4 regions of the Kitasatospora cineracea genome follow, and region 2 is predicted to be linked to each of the others. Evidence: riboswitches for the same ligand, from Rfam matches in the RefSeq annotation. Region 2 holds a riboswitch; each other region holds the start of a gene.
What was found. Region 2 has a riboswitch for cyclic di-AMP ahead of EDD39_RS41870 (LysM peptidoglycan-binding domain-containing protein). Riboswitches for the same ligand answer to the same signal wherever they lie in the genome.
Positions count from the first base shown of each region.

Region 1: it holds a riboswitch for cyclic di-AMP, as region 2 does, so the genes downstream of both, EDD39_RS12705 (M23 family metallopeptidase) here and EDD39_RS41870 (LysM peptidoglycan-binding domain-containing protein) in region 2, are expected to answer to the same signal.
Region 3: it holds a riboswitch for cyclic di-AMP, as region 2 does, so the genes downstream of both, EDD39_RS24385 (LysM peptidoglycan-binding domain-containing protein) here and EDD39_RS41870 (LysM peptidoglycan-binding domain-containing protein) in region 2, are expected to answer to the same signal.
Region 4: it holds a riboswitch for cyclic di-AMP, as region 2 does, so the genes downstream of both, EDD39_RS28620 (glycoside hydrolase family 16 protein) here and EDD39_RS41870 (LysM peptidoglycan-binding domain-containing protein) in region 2, are expected to answer to the same signal.

Region 1 is NZ_RJVJ01000001.1:2,771,753-2,776,066, forward strand. Features, by position in the region: gene EDD39_RS12695 (PP2C family protein-serine/threonine phosphatase) at 1-375, shown strand, start outside; gene EDD39_RS12700 (hypothetical protein) at 833-1,027, shown strand; cyclic di-AMP (ydaO/yuaA leader) riboswitch at 1,433-1,552, shown strand; gene EDD39_RS12705 (M23 family metallopeptidase) at 1,558-2,577, shown strand; tRNA gene EDD39_RS12710 (tRNA-Gly) at 2,722-2,795, opposite strand; tRNA gene EDD39_RS12715 (tRNA-Pro) at 2,945-3,018, shown strand; gene tig (trigger factor) at 3,222-4,314, shown strand, end outside.
Region 2 is NZ_RJVJ01000001.1:591,456-595,769, reverse strand. Features, by position in the region: gene EDD39_RS02650 (cytochrome P450 family protein) at 109-1,353, shown strand; cyclic di-AMP (ydaO/yuaA leader) riboswitch at 1,606-1,784, shown strand; gene EDD39_RS41870 (LysM peptidoglycan-binding domain-containing protein) at 1,788-2,453, shown strand; gene eno (phosphopyruvate hydratase) at 2,744-4,030, shown strand; gene EDD39_RS02635 (FtsB family cell division protein) at 4,138-4,314, shown strand, end outside.
Region 3 is NZ_RJVJ01000001.1:5,423,720-5,428,033, forward strand. Features, by position in the region: gene EDD39_RS24380 (CapA family protein) at 1-1,103, shown strand, start outside; gene EDD39_RS24385 (LysM peptidoglycan-binding domain-containing protein) at 1,126-2,382, opposite strand; cyclic di-AMP (ydaO/yuaA leader) riboswitch at 2,386-2,553, opposite strand; gene EDD39_RS24390 (MFS transporter) at 3,017-4,314, shown strand, end outside.
Region 4 is NZ_RJVJ01000002.1:472,303-476,616, reverse strand. Features, by position in the region: gene EDD39_RS28640 (alpha/beta hydrolase) at 1-6, shown strand, start outside; gene EDD39_RS28635 (MoaF-related domain-containing protein) at 58-384, opposite strand; gene EDD39_RS28630 (guanyl-specific ribonuclease) at 476-871, opposite strand; gene EDD39_RS28625 (esterase/lipase family protein) at 1,074-2,327, shown strand; cyclic di-AMP (ydaO/yuaA leader) riboswitch at 2,713-2,841, shown strand; gene EDD39_RS28620 (glycoside hydrolase family 16 protein) at 2,855-4,033, shown strand; gene EDD39_RS28615 (hypothetical protein) at 4,041-4,314, opposite strand, start outside.

The DNA of each region.
Region 1 (4,314 bases), 2.2 Mb from region 2:
GTCGACCTGGACACCGGCGAGTACGAACTCCTCTCGGCCGGCCACCTGCCCGGCATGCACCGCCTGGCCGGGGCGGGCCACTGGGAGGTCAAGGAGGCCGAGGGCCCGCTGCTCGGCGTCTACGACGGCGCCAAGTTCGAAGGCGTGCGCGGTACTTTGGGACCCGGCGACGTGCTGATGCTGTGCACCGACGGCATGGTGGAGGTCCCCGGCCGGGACCTGGGCGAGGGCATGGACCGGCTGATGGGCGAGGCCGACCGGCTGGTCGCCACCATCCCGGCGGCCGGCCGCCCCGGGGCCGCGGTCCGGCTGATCGACAGCGTGGCCAAACACGTCAACGACGACCGGGCGGTGCTGCTGGTCTGGCGCCGCTGAGCCCCGCCGGGGCCGCGGTCGAGCGGCGTCGGGGCGGTGGCGGTGCGACGGCGGTGCGGTGGCCCGGAAGCGCTGCCGGGTGCGGGGGAGCGGTGTGCACGGAGTGCCCACGGAGTGTCAAACCCGGGCGTTGATCTTCGGCCAATTCCGGTGCCCGGCCCGGCCGGTGGGCCGCCGACCGGCCTGCCTGCCGGTTTGCCGCCCGGGCCGCCGCGGACCGCCTCCCGCCGACGCTCCGTCAGAACCCGTCCGCTATCGTCACGGTCGGCGGAAATCAGTCCCACCACCCGGGTTGGAGCCCCCGGCGACGGGGCAAGTCCTTTACGCAGTCCGCACGAGCGACCACACTGAGTCCGGATGGAGTGGTGGGGACACGGGGGGCAGGGGCCGGTTTCCGCCTGGAGCCGTCGGCGGTTCCGACCTGAATCCCCGCCACGAATCGAGGAAGTGAGTCCCGGTGGCCTTCTCCGTCTCCGCCCTTGTCCTGTTCGGCGTCATCGTCGCCATCTTCATCCGCAACAAGCAGATGAAGGGCGGGCACGCCATCGTCGCCGCGCTGTTCGGCTTCATGCTCAGCCAGTCGACCATGGCCGGTCCGATCCAGCAGTTCCTCAACTCGGTCTCCAAGGCCATCGCCGGCATCGCGGGCTGACACCCCGCCGGCACCGGGGGGAGCGCGTTCCGAGGGGCGGGGGCACCCCCGTTCCGGACCAAAGTCCCGCCCGCGGGTGACCAGGGTCACCCGCTCCGTCACGCCAGGTCAGCGCCCGGGCGCATACGGTGGCCGAAGTCGCCCACCGTATGTGGTTCGTGGGCGCATCGTCATGATCCCGTACGCGCACCGCAGCCCGCCGTCGGCGGAGCGTGACCTGGCGGACCGTCAGCCCCCTCCCGAGCCCGGGACCGGGGCCTACCGGCGCTTGCCAGCTCCGCGAACCGTGGGTTTTGCTTCCTCCGCAGCCCGGACATCGGCCGGGCTGGCCGCCGAGCGGAACGCCTAGTCCTGCCGCCGCCCGGTGCCGACCAGAGACCACGCCACGGCAGGAGCGGGGGAACCACAGGTAGTACGCCGGACCCGGAACGCACGGGGACGGCTCGGGGTGAAGCCGCGGAGACCGCGGCCGGGCAACTCTCGCCCGAACCCGACAGCTCACCTCGCAGGCGTCGGAGAGGAACAGCTTCATGTCCGCTCAGGGCAAGCACCGCAAGCCGCGCCTGGCCACCGTCGTCCGCATCGCCATCGCCGCCGGCGTCGCCGGCGCCGCGGTCGGCCTCCCGGTCACCGCCGCCTCCGCGCACACCGCCGACCAGCACGACGGCGGCCGCCAGTGGGCCAACGTCTCGGTCGACGCCACCCCCGTCGCCGACACCACCGGCTCCGCCGCCCAGCAGGCCGCGGCCGAGACCTACAAGGTCGCCTCCGGCGACACCCTCTCCAAGATCGCCGCCGCGAAGAACGTGGACGGCGGCTGGGAGAAGCTCTACCAGGACAACCGCTCGGTCATCGGCGGCAACCCGAACCTGATCTACCCGGGCCAGCAGCTGACCGTCAACGGCCAGGCCGCCGCGGCGACTTCGTCCGCCCCGGCCGCCTCCTCGGACGCCGCGGCCCCCGCCGCCGCCCCGAAGACCTCGACCAAGTCGAGCAGCACCGGCACCGCGAAGGCCAAGGCGCAGACCCAGACCCAGACCCAGGCCCCGGCTCCGACCCAGAAGTCGACGTCCTCGTCCTCCTCCTCGTCCGCCGCGAAGTCGTCGACCGCCACCACCTCCGGCAGCTCCGCCGCGAGCTCCTCCTCCGGCTACGTCGCCCCCGCACCGGGCAGCGTCACCACCGGTTACAAGGTGGCGGGCTCCAGCTGGTCCAGCGGCTACCACACCGGCATCGACTTCCCGGTCTCCACCGGCACCAGCCTCAAGGCCGTCGCCAACGGCACCGTGGTCTCGGCCGGCAACGGCGGCGCCTACGGCAACCAGGTCGTCATCAAGCTCGCCGACGGCAAGTACGCCCAGTACGCGCACCTCTCCTCGATCTCCGTCTCGGCCGGCCAGTCCGTGACGGCGGGGCAGCAGATCGGCCTGTCCGGCGCCACCGGCAACGTCACCGGCCCGCACCTGCACTTCGAGATCCGCACCACCCCGGACTACGGCTCCGACATCGACCCGGTCGCCTACCTGGCCGCCCACGGCGTCAACGTCTGACCCCCGGCACCACACCCCCGAAGGCCCCGCGCTCCGCTGCGCGGGGCCTTCGGGCTGTTCCCGGGTCCGGGACGGAGGGGAGAGGCCGCCCGCGGGGCGGGGAACGGCGAGGGCCCCGACCGCGTCGCGGTCGGGGCCCTGTCGTGGAGCGGGTGACGAGAATCGAACTCGCGTGACCAGTTTGGAAGACTGGGGCTCTACCATTGAGCTACACCCGCAGGAAAGCGCCCCGCCACCGCAGCGGTGGTGAGGACGGCCCCAGCGTACCTGGTCGGGTCGGTGGATTGCACACTCCTTCCCCGTTGTCGGCTCGCCGATATCGCCCCGGTCGGGGGCGGGTCGACGTGTACTCTTCTGCTCGGCACCACGGGGTGTGGCGCAGTTTGGTAGCGCGTCCGCTTTGGGAGCGGAAGGCCGTCGGTTCGAATCCGGTCACCCCGACCGTGTGCGGCAGGGTCTCGTCGGTGGCGGGGCCCTGTTGTCGTTGCGGCCCGGCGCCGCCGTCCCCGCTCCCGTCCGCACCCAGGTGCCGGGCACAGTCGCTTTCGTGGTACCGGTAGGATGGACCGCTGGCGGTAGTACGGACAGCATTGCAGCCCCAACCGCCTATCGCCCTGACCGCAAGCCCCCTAGGAGACCCAACCGTGAAGAGCGCCGTCGAGACTCTGAACCCGACCCGGGTTCGACTCACCGTCGAGGTGCCCTTCGAGGAGCTCAAGCCCAGCCTCGACGCGGCGTACAAGAAGATCAACCAGCAGGTCACCGTTCCGGGCTTCCGCAAGGGCAAGATCCCGAACAAGGTGATCGACCAGCGCTTCGGTCGTGGCGCGGTGCTGGAGGAGGCCGTCAACGACGCGCTTCCGCGCTTCTACACGCAGGCCGTCGACGAGGGCCAGATCGACGTGCTGGGCCAGCCCGACATCACCGACATCGAGGGTGTCGAGAACCTGGCCGACGGCGGGGACCTCAAGTTCACCGCCGAGGTCGACGTGCGCCCCGAGGTCACCCTCCCCGAGTTCGCCGAGATCGCGGTCGTGGTCGACCCGGTCGTGGTCGGCGACGAGGACGTCGAGAAGTCCCTCGAGCAGCTGCGCGAGCGCTTCGCCTCCGTCAAGGACGTCGAGCGCGCCGCGGGCGAGAACGACATCGTGGTGATCGACCTGGAGGCCAAGGTCGACGGCGAGGTGCCGGAGGACGGCACCGCCACCGGCGTGAGCTACGAGATCGGCTCCGGCCGCCTGCTGGACGGCATCGACGAGGCCGTGGTCGGCCTGTCCGCCGGCGAGTCCAAGACCTTCACCACCACCCTCAAGGGCGGCACCCAGGTCGGCAAGGACTCCGAGGTCACCGTCACCGTGACCACCGTCCAGGAGAAGGAACTCCCCGAGCTGGACGACGAGTTCGCGCAGCTGGCGAGCGAGTTCGACACCCTCGAGGAGCTCCGCGCCGACTCCGTCAAGCGCCTCGAGCGCATGAAGGAGTTCGACCAGGCCACCCAGGCCCAGGAGAAGGTCCTCGACGAGCTGCTCGCGCGGGTCGAGATGGACTACCCGGAGAAGCTGCTCGCGGACGAGATCGGCACCCGCAAGCACAACCTGGAGCACCACCAGCTGGAGCCGATGGGCCTGACCCTCGACACCTACCTCGCCTCCCAGGACAAGTCCCGCGAGGACTACGAGAAGGAGACCGAGGAGCAGGCGAAGAAGGGCATCAAGACCCAGTTCGTGCTGGACCAGA
Region 2 (4,314 bases):
CCCACTGTGGTTATCGGAGGATCGTAGGCTCGCCCCGACGCTCCGCAACAGGGATTACCCACCAGGTGACCAGACTCACGCGGTGGTCCTTCCAGATACGGTCAAGACATGCCAGACCAGCCCCACGCCGCCCACCCGCAACTCTTCACCTGGGAGTTCGCGGCCGATCCCTACCCGGCGTACGCCTGGCTGCGGGAGCACGCCCCGGTGCACCGCACCACCCTGCCGAGCGGGGTGGACGCCTGGCTGGTCACCCGCTACGCGGACGCCCGGCAGGCGCTGGCGGACGCCCGGCTCTCCAAGAACCCGGCGCACCACAGCGAACAGGCCCACCGCAGCGGCCGGGTGGGCATCCCCGGCGAGCGGCAGGCCGACCTGATGACCCACCTGCTGAACATCGACCCGCCCGACCACACCCGGCTGCGCCGACTGGTCTCCAAGGCGTTCACCCCGCGCCGGGTGGCCGAGTTCGAGCCGCGGGTGCAGCAGCTCACCGACCGGCTGATCGACTCCTTCGCGGCCCGCGGCGAGGCCGACCTGATCCACGAGTTCGCCTTCCCGCTCCCCATCTACGCGATCTGCGACCTGCTCGGCGTCCCGGCCGAGGACCAGGACGACCTGCGCGACTGGGCGGGCATGATGATCCGGCACACCGGCGGTAAGAGGGGAGGGGTCGGCCGCGCGGTCAAGCAGATCCGCGGGTACCTGGCCGACCTGATCCACCGCAAGCGGGCCGACCCGGGTGACGACCTGATCTCCGGCCTGATCCGGGCCAGTGACCACGGCGAGCACCTGACCGAGAACGAGGCCGCGGCGATGGCCTTCATCCTGCTCTTCGCCGGCTTCGAGACGACCATCAACCTGATCGGCAACGGCGTGTACGCGCTGCTGCGCAACCCGGACCAGCGCGCGCTGCTCCAGCGGTCGCTGGGCCGCGGCGAGTCGGCCCTGCTGGAGACCGGGATCGAGGAACTGCTGCGCTACGACGGCCCGGTGGAACTGGCGACCTGGCGGTTCGCCACCGCGCCGCTGGCCATCGGCGGGGTGGACATCCCGGTCGGCGACCCGGTGCTGGTGGTGCTGGCCGCGGCGGACCGCGACCCGGCCCGGTTCGCCGCCGAGAACACCCTCGACCTGGCCCGCCAGGACAATCCGCACCTGGGTTTCGGACACGGCATCCACTACTGCATCGGCGCCCCGCTGGCCCGGCTTGAGGGCCGGCGGGCGATCGGCAGCCTACTGACCAGGCTGCCGGACCTCCGGCTGGCGGCCGATCCGGCCGAGCTGCGCTGGCGGGGCGGGCTGATCATGCGCGGTCTGCGCGACCTCCCGGTCTCCTTCACGCCCCGCTGACGCCGTTTCAGCACCCGCGACACGCCGTACGACCGGGCCGACGACGCGCCGGGACGGGGGCGCGCGTCGCACGCCCGTCCGGGACGAACCCGGACATACCTGGATCGTTCGTGCACGTGGAGAAATCGTCCGTGATTTCGGCGTGATCATGGTGATATGAGCTTGTGATTGCTCGTCAGCTTTGCCTACTCTCCGAAATGCCCGCAGCTGCGGGCCCCGATCGCGGCACGCCGAGTCCTGTCCGCCGCGCCCTCGGGCCACCGACCAGGTACCGGACAGGAGTGGGGGAACCAGTGTGAACGCCGTGGTCCCAACGGCTTGGGGTGAAGCCGCCGGGCAGCGGGCGCAACCGCGTCCGAACCGTCCGGCGGCCGGGCCAGCCTCCCGGTCCGAACCCGACAGCTCACCTCGCAGGCGTGCGGAGAGGATGTCCCGTGCTGTTCACCAACACTGCTCGCCACCGCCGTAGTACCAAGGCCGAGAAGGTCGTCGTCGCCGCCGGCGCGGCCTCGATCGGCCTGGCACTGCCACTGCTCGCCGCCACCGGAGCGGCAGCCGCGTCCGCCGACACCTGGGACCGCGTGGCCCAGTGCGAGAGCGGCGGCAACTGGAGCACCAACACCGGAAACAGCTTCTACGGCGGCCTGCAGTTCACCTCCTCCACCTGGCGCGCCTTCGGCGGCGGCCAGTACGCGGCCCGCGCCGACCAGGCCAGCCGCTCCCAGCAGATCGCGGTGGCCGAGCGGGTGCTCGCCTCCCAGGGCCCCGGCGCCTGGCCGGTCTGCTCCAAGCGGGCCGGACTCGCCAGGGGCGGCGCCCCCGCCGACGTCTCCGCCGACACCGCCTCGCGCTCCGAGGAGCGCCCCGCCGCACCCCGCGAACCCGAGGGGAAGCCCGCCGCCCGGCCCCAGGCGGCCCCCGGGGACGACGCCCCGCAGAACGCCGCCGGCGGCTACACCGTCCAGGACGGCGACACCCTCTCCGGCATCGCCGTCGCGCAGCGGGTCTCCGGCGGCTGGGAGCGGATCTACCGGGCCAACCAGCAGCTGATCGGCGCCGACCCCGACCTGATCGTGCCCGGCCAGGTGCTCGCGCTCTGACGCCGCCGACCCGTTCCGGGTCCGGCATCCGGGACGCGAGGACCGGAGCCTGACGAGGCTCCGCCGCCGCCCTGACGAGGGCCGCGTCCCCTGACGCTCCGTCCGCTCCCGGCGCGCGCCGAGCAGTTCGCGCCACCGGGAGCGGTGGAACGGCCGTCAAACAGGTGAACTACCAGTGAGTAGCCGGGCCACACCGTGAGACGGGGCCCGGCCGGGCGTGGCCGCGGGGCGCTGTGCGGCTAGGCTCTGGTCGTAACGACCACACATCCGCTTCCGCTAGGAGATGCCTCGTGCCGTCCATTGATGTCGTCGTAGCCCGTGAGATCCTCGACTCCCGCGGCAACCCCACGGTCGAGGTCGAGGTCGGTCTCGACGACGGCAGCACCGGTCGCGCGGCCGTCCCGTCGGGTGCCTCCACCGGTGCCTTCGAGGCCCTGGAGCTCCGCGACGGCGACAAGAACCGCTACTTCGGCAAGGGCGTCGAGAAGGCCGTCCTCGCCGTGATCGAGCAGATCGGCCCCGAGCTGGTCGGCTACGACGCCACCGAGCAGCGCCTCATCGACCAGGCCATGCTGGACCTGGACGCCACCCCGGACAAGTCCTCGCTCGGCGCCAACGCCATCCTCGGCGTCTCGCTCGCCGTGGCGCACGCCGCCTCCGAGGCCAGCGACCTGCCGCTGTTCCGCTACCTGGGCGGCCCGAACGCCCACGTGCTGCCCGTCCCGATGATGAACATCCTCAACGGCGGCTCGCACGCGGACTCCAACGTCGACATCCAGGAGTTCATGATCGCCCCGATCGGCGCGGAGTCCTTCTCCGAGGCCGTCCGCTGGGGCGTCGAGGTCTACCACACCCTCAAGGGCGTGCTGAAGGAGCGCGGGCTCTCCACCGGCCTGGGCGACGAGGGCGGCTTCGCCCCGAACCTGGACTCCAACCGCGAGGCCCTGGACCTCATCACCGAGGCCATCAAGAAGGCCGGCTACACCCCGGGCAAGGACGTCGCGCTCGCCCTGGACGTCGCCGCCTCCGAGTTCTTCGAGGACGGCGCCTACCAGTTCGAGGGCAAGGCGCTCTCCTCCGCCGACCTGATCGCGTACTACGCCGAGCTGGTCGCCGACTACCCGCTGGTCTCCATCGAGGACCCGCTGGACGAGTCGGACTGGGACGGCTGGAAGGCCATCACCGACGCGATCGGCGACAAGGTCCAGCTGGTCGGCGACGACCTGTTCGTCACCAACCCGGAGCGCCTGCGCAAGGGCATCGAGACCGGCACCGCCAACGCGCTGCTGGTCAAGGTCAACCAGATCGGCTCGCTCACCGAGACCCTGGACGCCGTCGAGCTGGCCCAGCGCAACGGCTACCGCTGCATGATGTCGCACCGCTCCGGCGAGACCGAGGACGTCACCATCGCCGACCTCGCCGTCGCCACCAACTGCGGCCAGATCAAGACCGGCGCCCCGGCCCGCTCCGAGCGCGTCGCCAAGTACAACCAGCTGCTGCGCATCGAGGAGATCCTCGACGACGCCGCCGAGTACGCGGGCCGCTCCTCGTTCCCGCGGTTTCGCCCTGCGAACTGACGAGCACGGCAAGGGCTGAGCACTCCCGAGCCTGTTGTGACCGGTGCCCCGGCTCCCACCGCGTAGGGTGGGGCCGGGGCACCGGCATGCGCAGGAGGGGCGAGCAGATGGCCAAGTGGAGGATTCCCGGGTTGGCGGCGCGACCGCGCTTCACCAGCCGGGCCACCGTGCTGGTCCTCGTGCTGTGCTCGCTGGTGGCGATACTCGCCTACCCCGCCCGGCAGTACATCGCCCAGCGCGGCGAGATCGCCGACCAGCGGGCCAAGGCCGAGCACGCCCGCCAG
Region 3 (4,314 bases), 4.8 Mb from region 2:
CCCCCACCGCCGGGGGCACGCCGGTCTCCACCCCGCCCGGTCCGTCCACCTCGGCGGCCCCGTCCGAGCAGCCGACGGCAGGGCAGCCGACGGCGGGACAGCCGACGGCGGGGCCGTCCGCCGGAACGGGGAGCGAGGCGCCGGAGAACGCCGGCGCGGGCGGCAGCATCACGGTGGCGTTCGCCGGGGACGTCCACTTCGAGGGCCGGACCGCCGCCCGGCTCGGCGCGACCAAGGCCGACACCGCGCTCGGCCCGATCTCCGCGACGCTCTCCGCGGCCGACCTGGCGGTGCTCAACCTGGAGACCGCGATCACCTCCCGCGGCAGGGCCGAGCCCAAGACCTACACCTTCCGCACCACGCCCAAGGCGCTCGACGCGCTCAAGGGCGCCGGCGTCGACGTGGTCTCCCAGGCCAACAACCACGCCGTCGACTTCGGCCCCGACGGACTCGCCGACACCCTCGCCGCCAAGGCCGCCTCCCCGGTACCCGTGATCGGCATCGGCAAGGACGCCGAGGAGGCGTACGCCCCCCACGTCAGCACGGTGCGCGGTGTGAAGGTCGCCGTGCTGGCGGCCAGCCAGGTCAACGAGATCACCAACCAGAAGTGGCGGGCCGGCGCGCACAAGCCGGGCATCGCGTCCGCCCTCGACGAGGCCGCGCTGCTGCGCGCCGTCACCGGGGCGAAGGCGCAGGCGCCGGTGGTCCTGGTCTACCTGCACTGGGGCGACGAAGGCGTGGCCTGCCCGACCCGCGCGCAGACCTCACTCGCCAAGAAGCTCGCCGACGCCGGGGCGACCGCCGTGGTCGGCACCCACGCCCACACCATGCTCGGCGCGGGCATGCTCGGGAAGACCTACGTGTCGTACGGCTTCGGCAACTTCCTCTGGTACGGCACCTCGAACTACACCGCCTCCGACGAGACCGGCGTCACCACGATCACCGTCACCGCCGACGGCCGCGTCACCGGCGAGACCTTCACCCCCGCGCACATCGACGGCCGCGGCGTGCCCGTCCCGCAGGGCGGCAGCGCGGCGAAGGCCGCCCAGCAGCGCCGCGACGGCCTGCGCGGCTGCACCGGCCTGGCCGCCGTCCCGAAGTGACGGCGGCCGGGCCGGGCGCCGGTCAGCCCAGGTTCAGCACCTGGCCGGGACGGATCAGGTCCGGATTCTCCCCGACCGTCTGCTGGTTCGACTCGTAGAGCTCGGACCAGCCGCCGCCCAGGTCGTGGTTGCGGGCGATCGAGGCCAGCGTGTCGCCGGGGCCCACGGTGTACGGCTGCGCGGACGGCGCCTGGGCCTGGGCCGGGGGCGTCGACTCGGCCGGGGCGGCCGGCGTGGCGGACGCGTCCGCGGCGGCGGTGGCGCCGCTGCCCGTGCCCGGAGCGGTCGGGCTGCCGGTGGTGGGCGTCGCGGTGGGGGTGGTGGCGCTGTCGGTGCTGCCGGCACCGGTGCCGGTGGACGGGCTGGGCGAGGCGGTGCCCGTTCCCGTTCCCGTGCCCGGGAGGGTGGGCAGCACGGTCCCGTTGCCGCCGTCGGCGGGCGTGCCCGGGCTGGGGGTGGTGGGCGTGCCCGGGCTGGGCGTGGCGGTCGGGTCGGTCGGGTCGGTCGGCAGCAGCGGGAGGCCGGGGGAGACCGGCGGGACGGTCGGGGTGGCCGAGGCGTCCGGGGCAGGGGTGGTCGGGGCCGGCGTGACCGGGGTGGCCGGGGTCTCCGTGGCGGGCGCGCTGGGCTGCGGCTGGGGGTGCGCCAGCTGCATGTAGCGCTCGTACAGGCTCTGGTGGCTGGTCCAGAACCAGGCGCCGTTCTTCTCGTACCAGTACACGTGCGAGACCGGGTCGTAGCCGGGGAGGCCGGAGAACACCGGCGCGCTCTTCCCGTCCGGGACGGTGCTGCCGTCCGCGGCGGCGTTGACCGCCGCGACGCCGCGGGCGCCGCGCAGCGAACCCGTCTCGTCCGCCGAGTCGTTGTCGTCGACGACGCCCGGCGCGCTGGCGGTGTTCAGGCCCGCGTCGTCCGCGCACGCCGACCAGGGGGACGGGCCCTCGGTGGCCAGGATGCGTTCGGCGACGGCGATCTGCTGGCTGCGGGTGGCGCCGTTCGGCAGCGCCGAGTACTGGGTGCCGCCGTAGTCGGTCCAGCGCTGGGCGTTGATCCCCAGGCCGCCGTAGCCGCCGTTGCCCTGGTCGGAGTTCCAGTTCCCGCCGCTTTCGCAGTCGGCGACCCGGTCCCAGACCGCGCTGGGGGCGGCGTGCGCGCCGGTCACGGCGAGCAGCGGCAGGGCGATGCCGACACCGGCCACACCGGCTGCGGCGATCGCCCGCTCGGCGGCCTTCTCCGTCGGGCCCTGCCGGCGGTGACGTCCCGAACCCGTGAAGAGCATGCGAGATCCTCTCCGCACGCCTACGGGGTGAGCTGTCGGGTTCGGGCCGGGAGGGAGGCCCGGCCGTCGCGCCCCGGTCATCCGGCGCGGACGGCTTCACCCCTAGCCGTGGGGGATGGCAACTAACGTGGTTCCCCCGTCCCTGCCCAAGGGTTGTGGTGGTCGACCCGCAACGCGGTGGACAGGGCTCGGCGTTGTCGCGCGCGGGGGCCCGGCGGTGCGGGCCGGGACGAGCCTATTCACTCGAACGTGGCAATCACAAGCGCGTCGCGCCCGGATCACGCCTCCGTCACGCCGGGCCCTGCGTGGTGTGTGAACGACCTGTTGACGGTGGCTCGGGCGGGGGAGCGGTCGGCGGATCGGCTGGAGAAGTCTGGCCGATCGGTGGGATTGGGGCGGAGGGGAGTGGGGTAGGCAGGGGCCCCGATCCGTCGGCGGCGATGGTCGTGGACCGCCAACTTGCCTGCTGAGACGGCGAATTGGAGAGAATCGGGGCATTCGCGGCGTTGCGGATAAATGATGCGACAGGGGGTCGGCGGGCTTCCTACGATCGCCGTGCTCGCTGTTCCGGTGGGTGCGTGGTCGGATCCGTCGAATTTGTTGGGGAGGTTCTGTGGGTGCCTTGATTCCTGAAGTGCTCCGCACCGAACGCCGGTTCGCCAGGCTGTTCGTCGGCCAGTCGCTGTCGGTCCTGGGAGACCGGGTGTCGTTTGTCGCGCTGCCCTTCGCCGTGCTGTCGATCGGCGGCTCGGCCGCCGACGTCGGGTTGGTCACGGCCGCCGGACTGCTCCCGCTGCTGGTGTTCACGCTCGCCGGAGGCGTCTGGGCGGACCGGATGCCGAGACAGTGGATCATGCTGGCCTCCGATCTGCTGCGGTGCGCCGTCCAGACCGCCGCCGCGGTGCTGCTGCTCACCGGCACCGCCCGGGTCGGGCTGCTGGCGCTGCTGATGGCGGTGTTCGGTGTCGCGGACGCCTTCTTCCTCCCCGCCTCCACCGGGCTGCTGCCCCTGCTCGTCCCCGCCGACCGCCTCCGCGAGGCGAACGCGCTGCGCGGCTTCGTGCAGTCGACGGGGCTGGTGGTCGGGCCCGCACTGGCCGGTCTGCTGATCGCGGCGGTCGGGCCCGGCGGCGCGCTGGCGGTGGACGCCGCGAGTTTCGCGGTCAGCGCCGCCGTGCTGGCCAGGTTGGGCACGGTGGACGGTACGGCCACCACGGGCGGCGCGGGCGGCGTCGACGGCGGGGCGGAGCGGGCCGAGCGGCTCGGCTTCCTGGCCGAACTCCGGGTCGGCTGGCAGCAGGTGCGCAGCCGGACGTGGGTGTGGTCGGGGATGCTGGCCATCGCGGTCTACCACGTGGTGGTGCTGCCCTCGGTGTTCGTGCTCGGCCCGGTGCTGGCGGAGCACGAGTGGGGCGGTGCCGGTGCGTGGACGGTGGTGGTCATCGCGTTCGGCCTCGGCTCGATCGTGGGGGACGTGTGCTCCTACCGCCTGAAACCGGCCCGTCCGATGGCCGTCGCGGCCGTGGCGATGGCGGTCGCCTCCTGCCAGGCCGCGATCATCGGGTCCGGCGCGCCGGTCTGGGTGATCGCCGCACTGGAGGCGGTCACGGGTGTGGGCGTGTCCCTGTGCTTCGTGCTCTGGGAGACCTCGCTCCAGGTGCACATACCGGAGCGGGTGCTCTCCCGGGTCAGCTCCTACGACCACCTGATCTCCGTCGCCCTGATGCCGCTCGGGCTGGTGCTGGCCGGCCCGCTCTCGGACAGCCTCGGCGTGCGCCCCACGCTGTTCGGGATGACCGTCCTCGCGGTTCCGGCCGCACTCACCCTCCTCGCGCTGCCCGCCGTCCGCCACCTGCCGGCGAGCCTGCCGTCCGAGTCCGAGTCCGAGTCCGAGTCCGAGTCCGAGTCCGAGTCCGGGGCTGGGGCTGGGGT
Region 4 (4,314 bases), on a different contig from region 2:
GCCTGAGCGCCGGGGGGGGAGGGTCGGGCCCGGGGGAGGGCCGGGGCCGGGTGAGGGTCAGGCCGGGGTGAGGGTGCCGGTGTGCAGCTCGCCGACCCGGCCGGTCTCGCCCTCCCAGGTCCAGAAGACCTTCACGGTCAGGGCGGTGAGGTCCATGACGTGGCTGACGGTGATGCCGCTGCGCTCCGTCCAGGAGACGAACCAGACGCCGGGGGCGACGGCCGCGACGTGCAGCGGGACGTCCTCGTACTGGCCGGCCGACTCGCCGAGGCCCTCCCAGCGCAGCCGGGTGCCGTCCGCGGAGTAGGAGTTGCGGAAGGAGGCGCCGTTGTCGACCTCGAAGAGGTAGGTGCGGCCGGCGAAGCCCGGCAGGGGGGCGTTCATGGAGGTCCTCGGTCCTTCGGGCGGGTCGGATCGGCGGGCGGGCGCGACCGGGCCGGCCGCACCCGCCCAACCTATCGGACCGGGGCTCCGGTCAGCAGCCGAAGTCGACGCGGCGGAACGACACGTAGTGGTCGGCCGTGTAGTAGTCCTCGTGGTGGAGCTTGCCGGTGATGATCCGCCGGGTGCCGCGGGTCGGGCTGCCCGGGGTGATCACGGTGTACTCGTGGTAGTAGCCGGTGGACTGCGCGGGCAGGACGCCCTCGCGGTTCTGGAACACCACGCCGTCCTGCGAGTACGGGAACGGCCCGCCCGCGTCGATCAGGCGGATGGTGTCGCGGCCCTGGCTGGGCAGCGCCGTGTAGCAGATGTTCCCGCTGACGGCGGCGTGCGCCTGGCCGGCGGCCACGGCGGTCGGGGCGAGGGTCAGCAGGCCGAGGGCGGCGACCGAGACGGCACGGATCTTCAACGCGCGTAGAGTCATTCGCATGCCAGCAGTGTGACGCCCCGTCGGGTCCGGCGGAACCCTTGGCGCGAACACTTCATCCCCGGGCCACCGCCGCACCACCCCGCCGCCGCGTGCCGGACCGCCACCAGCGGCGTCCGCGGGGTGTGGTCCTGACACATGGGGCCCGGACGCCACCGCCCCTACCGTGACCTGACCCCCCGTCACCCCCGTCCGAGGAGGCCCGGTGCGCCACCCGCTCAGGTCCCTGTCCGCCGCACTGCTGGCCGCGGCGCTGCTCGCGCTCGGCCCCGCACCCGCGCACGCCGCCACCGCCGCGCCCGGCTACCTGACCCGGGAGGCCGCGTTCCCCGCCCCCGGCAACGGCTGGGCCCAGGTCGAGCGCTACCTCGACACCACCACCGGCTTCCGGCAGGAGCAGTACCCCGCCGACGGGCGCGGCGACCAGGACGGCGCCCGGGTCACCTACTTCGGCGCCGCCCGCCCCTACTCCGGGCGCTTCCTGCTGTACAGCGCCCAGGGCTGGGACACCGCCCCCGGCACGCCGGTGCTGCTGGTGCACGGCGCCAACGACAACGCCGACCGGGCCTGGGCGAACCCCGGCGAGAGCGGCGGCTGCGGCGCGCCGAACTGCCCCGCCACCGGCATGGCGCAGGCGCTCGCCGCCGCCGGGCACCGGGTGTTCGCCATCGGCTTCGCGCACAAGCAGGGCGACAACCTGCAGCAGGCTCAGGCGGTCGGCGACGCGCTCGCCCTGGTCCGGGCCCGCACCGGCGCCGCCCAGGTCGACCTGGTCGCCTGGAGCAAGGGCGAGGTCGCGGCCCGCGCCTACGTCTCCTCGGTCAAGCCGTCCTGGGGCCGGGCCTACGCGGGCGACGTCCGCCGGCTGGTCACCCTCGGCGGCCCCAACGGCGGCCTCGACTACAGCTACGCCCACGGCTGGGCGTTCTCCCTCGCCACCTGGCCCGCCTGCGGCGGCACCGCCAACGCGCCCTCCCCGCACCTGTACATGACCTGCTACGGCACCTACACCGCCCAGCCCTGCCTGGGCGTCCTGCCCACCGGCGGCTACGACTGCTTCCCCGGCCAGCGCCAACTGCTCGCCCGCTGGGACGGCCGCTACGGCCTCGACACCGCCATGCAGGACTGGTGGACCACGTACTACGGCGGCCAGGGCTACTACACCTCCGGGCAGGGCATCCAGGCCGCCATCGACGCCGGCTCGCTGATCGCACCGCTCCAGCGGGCCGGCGTGCCGGCCGCCGTGCCCGGCTACCTGCTGGCGGGCGGCTCGGCGGACATCCCCGGCATCCTGAACGAGACCCGCGGCCCCAGCGACGGCCTGGTGCTCACCGCCAGCGCGCTGGACACCACCGGCGTCCCGACGGTCGGCGGCACCGCGCTGCTCGGCGGCCTCAACCACCTGGAACTCGCCTGGGCCCCCGCCGCGACCGCCCAGGTCAGCGCCTGGCTGGGATGACGGACCGCGATGTGAGAGTGCTCTCAGCGGGCCCCGGACCCTTGGAGACAAAGCGACAATCTGCCTAGCCTGCGGGTGCGTCCAGGACCGGACGCACCCGCCGACGGGACGCCGAATCCCGCCCGACCGACGGCGTCGTCCCACAGCAACAGACCACGGGCGGGAGCGGGGGACCCACGGCAGTACGCCGCGCCTTCCCCCGCCCCTGCCCGGCGGGCCCGGGTGCGGTTCGGCCCTGTCCGGCCGATCTTGCCGGGCGCGCGACGCCGGATCTCCCCCAGCCCCAAGGGGGGCTGGGAGGTGCCCCCTTCGGCTGGAAGCACCGGCCCAACACCCGAGTACATCCAGTACGAGGGCGTCGGGCCGGCACTCCCAGCCGGGCGCCCGACGTCGCGCGCCGATCCGACAAGATCGACCGGACAGGGCCTCGGGGTGAAGCCGCGCCTGCGCGCGGCCGGGCGGCCTCGGCGCCCGAACCCGACAGCTCACCTCGCAGGCGTCGCGGAGGAACCCGTCCCATGCGACCCATGCCCCTTGCCACCCCCGCCCGCCTCGGCGTGCTGGCCGGCGCCGCCGCGCTGGTCGGCGTGCCGCTGGCCGCCGGACCCGCCGGCGCCGCCACCGCCACCACCGTCGTCCAGGACCGGCTCGCCCCGGCCGGGATGACCGCCGGCAGCGCGAGCACCGCCTCGCTGACCCTGCACGCGAACCGCTGCTTCACCGCGAAGACCGTCGGCGTCGGCATCCGCGACGCGGCCGGCGCCAACCTCGACTTCCCCGGCAGCGCGAGCAACGTCCGGATCTGCTCCGGCGGCGTCACCGTCACCACCGGCGCGCGCACCCTGCCGGCCGGCACCTACACCCAGTTCGGGTTCTGGCAGGACACCGCGGGCGGCTGGCACAACCTGCCCTCGCGCACCCTCACCGTCGCCGGCGCCACCACCGCGCCGACCGCGCCGACGGCCCCGACCACGCCCACCACGCCGACGGCGCCGGACCCGGCCCCGGGCCAGGCGCCCGTCCCCGGCAAGTCGCTGACCTGGTCGGAGGAGTTCTCCGGGCCGATCGCCTGGGGCAGCAAGTGGACCGGCGACCGCAGCAGCGCCTACCGCTACGGCAGCCACAACCCCGACGACAACAAGCTGGACTGGCTGGCCCCGTCCGCCGTCACCGTCTCCGGCGGCGTCGCCACCTTCACCGCCACCCCCTCCGCGCACACCCTGGAGAACGGCAAGCAGGCCTGGGACACCGGCCTGCTCACCACCGAGTACAGCAAGGACGGCTTCCAGGTCCGCACCGGCGACTACATCGAGGCCCGGGTGAAGCTGCCCGCCGGCACCGGCGCCTGGCCCGCGCTGTGGACCTGGAAGGACGGCAACAACGAGATCGACAGCTTCGAGTACCACCCGGACAACCCGAACCTGCTCGAACTCTCCAACCGGATCCGCTCCGGCCTGAAGTACCACACCGACGCCAACGCGATCGCCCCCGACCGCTGGGTCACCGTCGGCACCTACTACGGCGCCGACTCGGTCGACTGGTACGTCAACGGGGCGAAGGTGTTCTCCGACGGCACCGGCGTCGGCGCGAACTGGTCGGCCTACCCGATCCTCAACCTGTCGCTCAGCGCCGGCCAGTACCACCCGGCGGCGAGCGGCAGCGCGCCGGTCTCGTTCAGCGCCGACTACCTGCGGGTCTACCGCTGACGGTCCCTCACGAGACGGTGAGCGCGAACGCCGTCCGGTCGTTCGCCGGGACGCGGTCGTCCGCGCTCACCACCCGCAGCTGCCCCACGGTCCGCAGGCCGTGGGGCAGCTGCGCGTCCGCCCGCACCGGCACCAGCGCCGTCGCCGACCGCAGCGGCGGCAGGCCCGCCGGGAACACGCAGCTGACGGTCCGCCCGGCGGCCGTGCACGAGGACGGGAAGTACGGCCCCTCCGGGGCGAAGCCCGGCGGCAGCTCCACCACCACCGTGAACGGCGAACCC